DNA from 2 places in the Streptosporangium sp. NPDC001559 genome. Region 2 is predicted to be linked to the other one. Evidence: riboswitches for the same ligand, from Rfam matches in the RefSeq annotation. Region 2 holds a riboswitch; the other holds the start of a gene.

The links. Region 2 has a riboswitch for cyclic di-AMP ahead of ACFYY8_RS18980 (coiled-coil domain-containing protein). Riboswitches for the same ligand answer to the same signal wherever they lie in the genome.
Region 1: it holds a riboswitch for cyclic di-AMP, as region 2 does, so the genes downstream of both, ACFYY8_RS32870 (C40 family peptidase) here and ACFYY8_RS18980 (coiled-coil domain-containing protein) in region 2, are expected to answer to the same signal.

The regions. Positions count from the first base shown of each region.
Region 1 is NZ_JBIAVG010000017.1:189,323-195,192, forward strand. It holds gene ACFYY8_RS32860 (NYN domain-containing protein) at 1-486, shown strand, start outside; gene ACFYY8_RS32865 (NlpC/P60 family protein) at 602-1,618, shown strand; cyclic di-AMP (ydaO/yuaA leader) riboswitch at 2,073-2,231, shown strand; gene ACFYY8_RS32870 (C40 family peptidase) at 2,401-2,883, shown strand; gene ACFYY8_RS32875 (hypothetical protein) at 2,980-3,762, shown strand; gene ACFYY8_RS32880 (M48 family metallopeptidase) at 3,759-5,048, shown strand; gene ACFYY8_RS32885 (glycosyltransferase family 4 protein) at 5,045-5,870, shown strand, end outside.
Region 2 is NZ_JBIAVG010000008.1:12,155-18,024, reverse strand. It holds gene ACFYY8_RS18980 (coiled-coil domain-containing protein) at 115-1,092, opposite strand; cyclic di-AMP (ydaO/yuaA leader) riboswitch at 1,095-1,229, opposite strand; gene galT (galactose-1-phosphate uridylyltransferase) at 1,301-2,380, opposite strand; gene ACFYY8_RS18970 (DeoR/GlpR family DNA-binding transcription regulator) at 2,377-3,165, opposite strand; gene ACFYY8_RS18965 (metal-dependent phosphohydrolase) at 3,248-3,844, opposite strand; gene ACFYY8_RS18960 (50S ribosomal protein bL37) at 3,943-4,020, shown strand; gene ACFYY8_RS18955 (TIGR03086 family metal-binding protein) at 4,017-4,589, opposite strand; gene ACFYY8_RS18950 (FAD-dependent oxidoreductase) at 4,713-5,870, shown strand, end outside.

The DNA of each region.
Region 1 (5,870 bases), on a different contig from region 2:
GACTCCGTCTCCTCTGTCGCGCCGGGCAGGCACGGGGTCCAGGCGGTGCCCGCGCGGGCCCTGGCCGACGACGATCCCGCCCTGCTCGACCAGCTGCTCGCGCTGCCGCAGATCCATCTGATCGTGGACGGCTACAACGTGACCAAGACCGGGTACGGCGCGCTGACCCTGGCCGACCAGCGCAACCGGCTGCTGACCGGGCTCGGCGCGCTGTACGCCCAGACCCGCACCGAGCTGACCTGCGTCTTCGACGGCGCCGAGCTGAACGGCCCGGTGCCGGTCTCCGCGCCGCGCGGCGTCCGGGTGATGTTCAGCTCCCCCGGGCAGATCGCCGACGACCTGATCCGCCAGCTCGTGCGGGCCGAGCCCGTCGGGCGGGCCGTCGCGGTCGTCTCCTCCGACCGCGAGGTGGCCGAGTCGGTCCGCCGGATGGGCGCCAGGCCCGTTCCCGCGGTGCTGCTCCTGCGCAGGCTCGGACGCGCCTGATCCACCCTTCCCGGGCCGGGTCGCCGCCTGCTGACATCTACAGGTAAAGAACAAAACCGCCAAAAAGGTGAGCTGACCCTTACCGGTTCTGTACTATTTCGCCCCAGGTCTTTACGTGGTCTTTGCATGGGGAGGCGGCGTCGTGGCCGTGGCGGGTGTGCCGATCGGGTTCGTGCGTGTGCCGATGGCTGCGGGACTGGCCCTGGCCCTGCTGGTGACTCCGATCGGGAGTGCGGCGGCCAAGCCGAAGCCGACGGTCGCGCAGACCAAGCAGAAGCTGGCCAAGCTCAACGAGCAGGCCGACCAGCTCGTCGAGAAGTACAACCAGGCGGGCGAGAAGTGGAAGAGGGCCCGCAAGAAGTACGCGGACCTGAACGCCGACCTGTCGAAGCAGGCCGCGAAGGTCGCCGGGCTCCGCGACGACCTCGTCACCATGGCCGTCACCACCTACCAGGGCGGCGCCATCGGCTGGCCGAACCTCGTCGGGGAGGTCAACCCCAACCTGGTGCTGAGCGGCCTGGCCACGGCCGACCAGATCTCCGCCTCCCGTGCCGAGAGCCTGCATGCCTTCGACGAGGCCAACAAGACGCTGCGTGACAACCGCGACAAGGCCAAGCAGGCCTTGGCCGACGCGGACCAGACGCGCGACGAACTGGCCGACGAGAAGGAAAAGGTCGAGAAGATGATCAAAATCCAGACGAAGGTGCTGCGCGACCTCGGCACCTTCAGGCCGGGCGATCCCAACAGCACCGGCATGCAGTACAACGGCTCCGCCTCGGGCAACGCCAGGGCCGCCCTGACCTTCGCCTTCGCCCAGCTCGGCAAGCCCTACCGGTACGGCGGCACCGGCCCGGACAGCTGGGACTGCTCCGGGTTCGTGCAGGCCTCCTGGCGCAGCGGAGGCGTGAGCCTGCCCCGCACCACCTGGGAGCAGTGGAGCTGGGGCGCCAAGCGCAAGGTCTCGCTGAGCGACCTCCAGCCGGGGGACCTCCTCTTCAGCCAGGGTCTGGGGCACGTCGGCCTCTACGCGGGCAACGGCAAGATCATCCATGCTCCTCAGACCGGAGACGTCGTCAAGGTCGTCCCTCTCTCCTCCTACGGCGGCCGTCTGGTCGGGGCCGTCCGTCCCTGACCCTCTTGGCCCCGTCCACGTCCACGGGGCCTCTGGGGGCCGTCTGAGCGCCTTCGCGACCGCGGGTCGTCCGTTCCACGGGCGGCCCGTTTGCATGTCCGGGATCGCCTGAGTGGTCCTGTTCGGCGCCCTTATAGACGAAGGTGCGCTTTGGGAAGTCACTGATAAATGTGATTTATGTGACACTTGTTGCGCTTCTCTGGAAGATCGTTTCGAGTGTGACAAGGGTCATATTTATAAGATCGTGATGCCGCACTATCAGGCCTTTCGTAAACATGAAAACCTTTTTGTGGATCTTCGTATTTGATGGGGTCTTTGCCGGGGCTTGGTGATCGGGGTACCTTCTGGCGGTCGCAGTGAGCAAGCCATGCCACCGCGTCGAACGCCGGTCCTGTGGCCGGTGTCCGTATAGATATCCAGTAGGCCGCCGTCCCCCGAAGGGATCGGTTCCCATCACGGCGGCCCGCCGAGTTCGTGCAGCCAGGAGGCACGGAGCCGGGGAACCATCGGCCCTTGACATGTGGCCAGGGGTGAATCGACATGTTTGCCGTCGTAGGGCGTCTTCCCAGCCCGAACCCGTCAGCTAACCCGGTAGGCATCAGTGGAAGTCCCAAGGAGAAATCCTGTCTACCACCCTGCAAAACCCCCGTTTGTCGCGCTTTTTCCGCCTTTACCTGGGCGGGTTCGTCCTCACGCTGACCGCCTCAACCGGAGCGGTGGCACTGGGGCCGGCAACAGCACAGGCGACAACGGATACCGCGGTCGCGGTTCAGGCCAGGAGCATGGCGAAGGACACGTCGAAGAGCGCATCGAAGGGCACGTCGAAGGGCGCTGCCGCGAACACGGCGAAGGCCCGTGTCAAGCGCACGGCGAAGGTCACGAAGAACCGGGCCGCACGGCAGCGGTCCAGGGCCAGGACGGCCGTGGCGACGGCCAGGAAACAGATCGGCGATCCGTACCGGTGGGGTGCCTCCGGTCCTGGAGCGTTCGACTGCTCGGGCCTGGTCCAGTACGCGTGGCGCAAGGCGGGCGTCTCCCTTCCCCGGGTGACGGGCAGCCAGTACCGCGCGGTCAGGAAGAAGGTCTCGTGGAGCAAGTTGCACCTCGGTGACCTGCTGTTCTTCTACGGCAAGGGCCACGTCGGCATGTACGTCGGCCACGGCAAGATGATCCACTCGCCGAGCAGCGGCAAGTCGGTCAGGATCGTGACGTTGAAGGGGTACTACAGGTCCGCCTTCGCCGGAGCGGTCCGTCCCGGCACCTGACAGCGGCGGACGGCCCCGCCCATCCCCCTCCGGATGGGCGGGGCCGTCGCCTGCCGGGGAACGTTCCGGCCGGGGCGTCGGCTAGCATCGGCTGCCATGTCCGTCCCGAAGGGGCGCCGCGCCGTGCTCGCCGGGATGCTCGCGCTGGCGGGCGCCGGGCTCGGCGGGGCGAGGCCCGCGCCGGAGACGGCCCGCGACCTGTGGCCCGGCGCCGCCGAGGTGGTCCGGGGTGAGCGCTCTCTCGTCGTCGGCCACCGTGTCCCGCCCGCCGAACTGCGTGATCTCGCAGCCAGGGCCGACCGTGCCTGCCGTACGATCGCGCGGGTCTGGGGGCCGGTCAGGGCGGTGGTGGTGGTCCCCGCGACCGACGACGAGGCCGCGGAGCTCGCGGGGACGGCGCGGACCGGCGGGCTGGCCGCGCTGGCGACCGCGGACCGGGTGATCGTGGTGCCGTCGGGATACGCCAGGCTCAGCGCGACCGGCAGGGACGTGGTGATCACCCACGAGCTGACCCATCTGGCGACCGGTGCCACCAGGGGCGGGCGGGTCCCGATGTGGCTGTCGGAGGGGTTCGCCGACTACGTGGGCTACCGGGACGCGGGGATCGCCGTCAGGACGGTGGCGGCCGAACTCGCGGCCGAGGTGCGCGCGGACGTCCTGCCCTCGGAGCTTCCCGGCCGGGACGGCTTCGCCCCCGGAGCCCCCAGGCTCGCGCAGGCCTACGAGGAGGCCTGGCTCGCGTGCCGGTACGTCGCGGAGCGCTTCGGTGAGAAGGCGCTGGTGAGGCTTTACGGTAGCGATGTTGACAGCACGCTGGGCCTGTCGCGGGCGGAGTTCACCGCCGCGTGGCGCGACCATCTCCGGAGGGAACTCTCATGACGCGGAGCGTGGAGGAGACACCGGCGCGGGAGCGGGGCGGGGCCAGAGGGGCGGGGATCGCGCTCGCCGTCCTGGGGGCGATCACGCTGGCGGTCGTGGCGTTCACCACGCCGTGGCGGGCGCTGCCCGAGGCGGCGCCGTACGTCGCGCCGGACCCGGCCCGTGACTTCACCCCGGCGCAGATCGCCAGGGCGGAGGCGTTCGACGCCGCGGTGAGCCTGCCGTCCTACCTGTCCCTGGGACTGACGCTGGTCGTGGCCGGGGCGCTGGTCGCCACCCCGCTCGGCGCGCGGCTGCTGGGCCGCCTGCGGGGGCCGTGGTGGCTGCGGGCGCTGCTCGGCGTGCTGGCGATCTCCGCGGCCGTCGCGGTGCTGCGCTGGCCGTTCGGCATGTGGGCGGAGACCTATCTGCGCGAGTACGGCCTGTCCACCCAGACCTGGGCGTCGTGGTCGGCCGACCGGATCAAGAACACCGCGGTCGGCGCCGTGCTGACGGCGATCATGGTGGTCGCCGTGGTCGGGCTGGCCCGCCGCTACCGGCGGTGGTGGCTGCCCGCGGCGATCGGGGCCTTCGCGCTGACCATGCTCGCCTCCTTCGCCTACCCCGTGGTCGTCGAGCCCCTGTTCAACGACTTCAAGCCCATGGCCGCCGGTGAGCTGCGCTCCGGCCTGCTCGACATGGCGGCCAAGGACGGAGTCCCGGTCGAGGACGTGCTCGTGGCCGACGCCTCCCGGCGCACGACCGCGCTCAACGCCTACGTCTCGGGGTTCGGCGCGACCCGCAGGATCGTGGTCTACGACACGCTGCTGCGGGCCCCGGCCGACGAGGTCGAACTGGTGGTGGCGCACGAGCTCGGCCACGCCAAGGCGGGCGACGTGCTGTACGGCACGCTCGTCGGCGCGCTCGGCGCCGCCTGCGGGGCCTGCCTGCTCTACCTGATCACCTCGGCCGGTCCGGTACGGCGCCGCACCGGCGTCCCCTCGGCCGCGGACCCCAGGGCGGTCGGGCTCCTGATGGGGCTGCTGAGCCTGGCGACCGTGCTGTCGGGCCCGGCGCAGAACGTGATCAGCAGACACATCGAGGCCCGCGCCGACGCGCACGCGCTCGACCTGACGCGGCGGCCCGAGACGTTCGTGGCCATGCAGAAGCGGCTTGCGATCACCAACATTTCTGATTTGTCGCCAGATGTCATTGAATATCTGCTCTATGTGTCTCATCCCACGACGCCGCAGCGCATCGCCATGGCCCGCTCCTGGGCCCTGCTGAACGGCGCCGGGAAACCGTGACCCGCACGCTGATCGTCACCAACGACTTCCCGCCGAGGGCCGGGGGCATCCAGTCGTTCGTGCACGGCCTGGCCGCCGGCCGCCCGCCGGAGACGGTGGTGGTCTACGCCCCGCGCTGGCCGGGGGCCACGACCTTCGACGCGGGGCAGCCGTACCCGGTCGTGCGTCACCCCACCTCCCTGATGCTGCCCACCCGGCAGGTCGCCCGCAGGGCCGCCCGGCTGGTGGCCGAGTTCAAGTGCGAGACGGTGGTCTTCGGGGCGGCGGCGCCGCTCGGCCTGCTCGCGCCCGGGATGCGCGCGGCCGGGGCGCGGCGGATCGTCATGCTCACCCACGGCCACGAGGCCGCCTGGGCCGGCGTCCCGGTCGTCGGAAGGCTGCTGGCCAGGATCGGCGCGCACGCGGACACGGTGACCTACCTGGGGGAGTACACCCGGCGGCGCCTGGCCAGGGTGATCCCCCAGGACCGCCTGGTACGGCTCGCCCCCGGCGTCGACACCGGCCTGTTCCGCCCCGGCGCCGGGGGCGAGGCGGTCCGCGCCGAACTCGGCCTCCGGGGGCGTCCCGTCGTGGTCTGCCTGTCCAGGCTCGTGCCGCGCAAGGGCCAGGACGTCCTGTTGCGGGCCTGGCCCCGGGTGCTCGGCGCGGTTCCCGAGGCGGTCCTGCTGATCGTCGGCGGCGGCCCCTACCGGGGCGCGCTGGAACGCCTGGCCCGGCCCCTGGGCGGCTCGGTCGTGATGACCGGCCCGGTCCCGTGGGCGTCGCTGCCCGGCTACCTCGACGCGGGAGACGTCTTCGCCATGCCGTGCCGTACGAGGCTGG
Region 2 (5,870 bases):
AGCCCGCCACATGAGGCAAACGGTTTTGCGCCCACCGCCGTCTCGCGACCCGGCCGCACGCGGGAGGCACGAGGCCGGCGCCTTCATCGAAGCCCGGATGAGCAGGGCGATCGGCTAGTACATCGAGATGTGCACGTGGTCGTAGTGGTTGGCGGTCACGCCGCCCCGGTTGGACATGGCACGCCAGCCGGAACCGGTGTTGATGCGCTGACGCCAGATGACGTACTTGATGCCGAGCCTGTCCCTGTTCTTCAGGGCCCAGGCGGCGAGCTCGTCGCCGAGCTTGACGTTGGCCGCGGTGGGCATGGACCCGCCGGTGCTCATCATGAAGTCACAGGCACGGCCGAGGGGGTGCTCGCCCCCGTCGTTCGCCGATCGGTAGCAGCCGACCTCGTGGGGCAGCTGGAAGGCCTGTCCGACGGCATCGCGCATGATCCGCGTGCGGTCGGTGATGTTGTCGGTTCCGGCGGGCAGCTGGGGTGCCCAGCTGCCGTCGGTGCGGCGCCCCGAGCCCGTGGGAACGAGCTGTTCGAGCTTGTCCTCGATCACGCGGATGACCTTCTCCGCGTCCTCACGCTGAACCTGCACCGCCTTGGCCTCCTGCTCGATCTGCCTGGAGAGCTGGGCCGTCCTGTCCGCGGCCTGTTTCATGAGGTCCCGGCTCCGGGCGAAGCCCTGCAGCTGGGCGATCTGCTGGGCGGTCAGCTGTTCCATGACGGCCGCGCCGCCCACTTCGGGAGCCGCCAGGATCGAGGGAAGGTCGAGGGGGCCGCTCTGGTAACGGATCTGGACGATGGAGGCGACCTCCCTGCCCGCCTCGGCATAGGCCGCTTCCGCCTGGCGCAGGTCGGCCTGCGCGGTCTTCTCCGCCTCCTGCGCCTTCTTCAGCGACTCCCGTTTGGCGGCGTACGCCTCGATGAGCCGGTCGACTTTCTTGTTGAGCTGGGTCAGCTCGGCGCGGAGCCGGGACTCGTCGGGCTTCGGTGCGGCGTCCGCCGTTCCCGTGCAGCCGAGGACGAAGGTGAAGGTGAGGGCCGAGGCCAGGCAGGCGGCGGCCGTACGTCGATGGAAAGCGGGGGACAGAGCCGTCACAGCTCTCCTCTCCTCACGCCGACCGGGTTAGCTGACGGGTTCGGGCTGGAGGAAGCCCTTCCACCGAAGTGGTTCACCCCAGATGCGTGGGTCCCCGGCTCTCAGGTGAGGCACCTGAGATTAGGCATATCGTGCTGTTTGTCCGATGCGTGAGGATAGTAATGGTAAAAAGGTGACCGCGCGACCCCGAGTCGAGACCGATCAGTGATCATTCCGTGATAACCGCGCGCAGACGTCGAGCGGTCTCCTCGGGCGGAACGTCGTTCACGAAGGCCCCCATGGCCGACTCTGACCCGGCGAGATACTTGAGTTTGTCCGGTGCCCGGCGGATGCTGAACAGCTCAAGATGCGTGTACGCCAGGTCCCTGTCCACCCGCACCGGTGCCTGGTGCCACGCCGAGACGTACGGCATGGGCACCCCGAACAGCCCGTCCAGGCGGCGCAGCACCTCGGCGTAGAGCGGCCCGAACGCCGCGCGCTCGGCGGGGCCGAGTCCGTCGAGGCCGGGAACCCCGCGGTGCGGGTAGAGATGGACCTCGACCGGCCAGCGGGCCGCGGCGGGTACGAACGCCGTCCAGTGCTCGTTGGCCGCGACCACACGCTCGGCGGCCTCCCGTTCGGCCGCGAGCACGTCGGCGAAGAGGTTGCCGCCGGTGCGCTCCCTGTGCCGCCGCGCCGCGCCGAGCAGGGTCCGGGTGCGCGGGGTCACGTAGGGATAGGCGTAGATCTGACCGTGCGGGTGGGGCAGGGTGATGCCGATCTCCGGACCGCGGTTCTCGAAGCAGAACACCTGCTCGACCCCGGGCATCGCGGAGAGCGCGACGGTGCGGTCGATCCACGCCTCCATCACCAGCTCGACCCGCTCGGGAGAAAGCCTGGAGAAGGAGGAGTCGTGCTCGGAGGTGAAGCAGACGACCTCGCACCTGCCGACGCCGGGCCGTACCTCACTCAGGCCGCCGACCTGCGGATAGACGCCCAGATTCGTGGAGAAGGACGGGAAGCGGTTCTCGAAGACGGCCACGTCGTAGGCGGGGGAGGGGATCTCGGTCGGACGGCCGGGCGCCGAGGGGCACAACGGGCACTCGTCGGCGGGCGGCAGGAACGTACGGCTCTGCCGGTGCCCGGCGACCGCGACCCACTCCTCGGTGAGCGGGTCGTAGCGCAGTTCGGAGGCGGCGGGCCTGGGCGGCAGGTCGCGTGTGTCGACCGCGTCGCGCTCCGCGTCGTCCCGCAGGTCGAAGTAGAACAGCTCGCGGCCGTCGGCCAGATGGGTCGCGGTGCGCCTCATCGGTCGTGGGTCCCGTCACCGGCGACGACCAGCTCACCGACGCTGGCGGCGAGTTCCTCGCGGGCCTCCCGTCCCAGCCCGGTGTCCGTGATCAGGACGTGGGCCTCGGACAGCTCGGCGATCGTGCTGATCCCGACCGTCCCCCACTTGGTGTGGTCGGCGGGCACGACCAGGCGGTGCGCCGAGGCCACGAGCGCCCGGTCGGTCTCCGCTTCGAGCAGGTTGGGGGTGGTGAACCCGGCGCGGGCGCTCATCCCGTGCACGCCGAGGAACAGGGTGTCCACGTGCAGTCCTCTGATGGCCGCGACGGCCACCGGGCCGACCAGGGCGTCCGAGGGGGTGCGCACCCCGCCGGTCAGTACCACGGTGCGGTCGGCGCGCGGCGCGCGGTGGAAGACCTCGGCGATCCGGATCGAGTTGGTGATCACCGTCAACTCGGGTACGTCGGTCACGAAGTGGGCGAGGGTCCAGGTGGTGGTGCCCGCGGAGAGCGCTATCGCCGTGCCCGGCCTGACGAGCCCGGCGGCGTGCCTGGCGATCGCCTCCTTCTCCGGCTGCTGACGCGCGGACTTGGCGGTGAACCCGGGCTCCTCGGTGGACCCGGGTCCCGTGGCCGTCGCCCCGCCGTGGACCTTCTCCACGAGGCCGCGCTCCGCCAGCGCCTCAAGGTCCCTGCGGATCGTCATGTCGGAGACGCCGAACTCGCGGACCAGGTCGGCGACCCTGACCCCGCCGCTGCCGCGCACCCGTTCGAGAATCACCTGCTGCCGCTGCTGGGCGAGCATCGATCCCCTCCTTAATCCACCAGACTCCAGCAAATTACCACAGACTCACAGGAGTGAATGTTGGATTTTGGGGGTTAAGTGCTCACAGTCGCTCAAGCTCGGCATGGATGTTCGCCCGCGCTCGCGCCTCGAGGTCCGCGATGCGGAAGATCACGGGAAGGTCGAGCAGTGAGCGCAGCACCGCGGCCCTGCCCTGCCTGAAGAGCTCGTCGGGGACGAAGGAGTACTCCTCGCGTACCGCCGCCGCGTAGGCGGCGTACTCCTGAGGAGAGGAGGCGAGGATCGCCAGGTCGGCGTCGCACAGCACGGCCCCGTCGGCGTCCCCCAGGTCGGGGGCGTGGGTGATCGTGAGCCTGACCAGCCGCGCGATCGTCCCGACGGCCTCCGGCGACATCCCGAGCTCGGGCAGCGCCCGCTCGGCGAGCCTGGCGCTGCGCTCCTCGTTGTCGCCGCGCCGGGGGTCGTAGACGGCGTCGTGGAACCAGGCCGCGAGCCGTACCAGGTCCGGGTCGGCGGCACTGCCGGCGAGCGCGTCGACGTGGTCGAGCACGGCCGTCAGATGTGCGGTCGTGTGGTATTTGCGGTGTGGCTCGCCGTACCGGGACAGCAGGTCCGCGCCGAGCCGGTCGGCCTGGGTCCCGACCAGGAGACGCCAGCGCTCCATCAGCTTCTCGCTCATGCGAGGCAGCCTAGATCCGCCCTCTTGTACGGCGGGTGCCCCGGGAGGAACGTAAGAGGCGGGTCCCGCACCCGGCGGGGTTCACGGAAGGAGGCCGCGTGGGCAAACGAGCGCGTAAGAACCGGGCCCGCAAACGGAACAAGGCCAATCACGGAAGACGCCCGACGTCGCGTTAGCCGCGTCGTCCCCAGGAGGCGAGCAGCCGGATCTGGGCGTCGGTGCCGGAGGAGATCGGCTGCTGCTCCCCGATGACCCCCGCCTGCCGGTAACCGGCCTCGGCGCCCGCGAACCAGGCCGCGCAGGCCTCGACCAGCTCGGGATCGAGCCGTTCGTCGGCGCCGATCGCCCTGGCCAGGTCCCAGGTGTGGATCAGGACGTCGGCGAACAACTCGGTGACGTACTCCCCGCCGGGCACGTCCCCGAAGGAGAGCCTGGCCAGGCGGGTCAACGCCCCCTCCTCGTAGGCGGCCTGCACGGCGGCGGTGGCGGAGGTGTCGAACGCCTTCAACGGGTCGTCGCCGAGCAGGTCGCCGTCGAAGTCGTCCCCGACCTCGGCGGCGGTCCGTCCGCCGAGCAGTTCCGGAGCCCACAGGTTCTCGCCCACCACATGCTCGACCAGATCCCGCACGTCCCAGTCGACACAGGGCGTCCGGTTGTGCCACTGCTCCGGAGCGATCCTGTGAACGAGAGTGCCGAAGTCGTCCAGCGCGCGGCGGTAGGCCTCGCGTACGTCGGTGATCATCATGCCCTCCCAGCTCCTCATTTCGACCGTAACTCCTGGGAGGCCAGTAGTCATCGCGCTTGTCGGGCATGACGCCGGGGTGTGACGGACTCGCTCGACGAGCCTCACGATGGCCGATAGTGAGGTATGACGAACTCGCGAGTGGCGATCATCGGCGGCGGCCTCGGCGGACTGTGCCTGGCGCAGGGGCTGCACCGGGCGGGCGTGGAGGTGACGGTCTACGAGCGTGACCGCACTCCCGGCGACCGTCTCCAGGGCTACCGCATCCACATCGACCCGACGGGGGCCCGCGCGCTCAACGAGTGCCTGCCTCCGGAGTTATGGGAGACGTTCCTGGCGTCGGCCTCCGGGAGCGGGCGGGACTTCGGCTTCCTCACCGAGGGGATGAACCCCCTGATGGTGATGGAGACCCCACACCGGCCGGACCCGCTGGACAACCACCACTCCATCAGCCGGGTCACGCTCAGGGAGTTGCTGCTGACCGGCCTGTCCGACGTTGTGCGGTTCGACAGGACCTACGAGCGCTACACCCGGGAACCGGACGGGACCGTGACCCTGCACTTCGCCGACGGGACCACCGAGAACGCGGACGTCGTGGTCGCCGCGGACGGGGGGAACTCCCGGGTCAGAAAGCAGTACCTCCCGCACGCTCAGCGGATCGACACCGGCATCCTCACGGTCGCGGGCAGGTTCCCGCTCACCGACGAGACACGCGCCCGGGTCGCCCCCCGGCTGTGGCGGGGCCCCAACATGATCATCCCTCCGAGGGGGTGCGGCATGTTCACCGCGCCGCAGGAGTTCGGACAGCGGGACGCCGGAAGCGACGGGGCGGGCGACTACGTCATGTGGGTCTTCGGCGCCTCGGCGGGACGCCTCCCCACCGGGCTGTCCGGCATGACCGGTCAGGAGCTCAGGGACACCGTCGCCGGGCTGGTCGCCACCTGGCACCCCGACCTGCGGAGGCTGGTCACCGCCTCGGCCCCCGAGAGCGTCTCCCTGTTGCCGATCCGCACCGCGGTCCCCGTCGATCCCTGGCCCGCGACGAACATCACCCTGCTCGGCGACGCGGTGCACAGCATGACCCCGATGCGGGGGATCGGGGCGAACGCGGCCCTGCGTGACGCCTGCCTGCTCACCCGCGCCCTGCGCGAAGGAACGGACCCCGTCACGGCCATCGCGGGCTACGAGACCGAGATGCGCGAGTACGGCTTCGCCGCCGTGCGCAGGTCGCTCAGGGCCGCCAGGCAGTTCGTCGACGACAACCGCCTGGCCAGGACGGCCTTC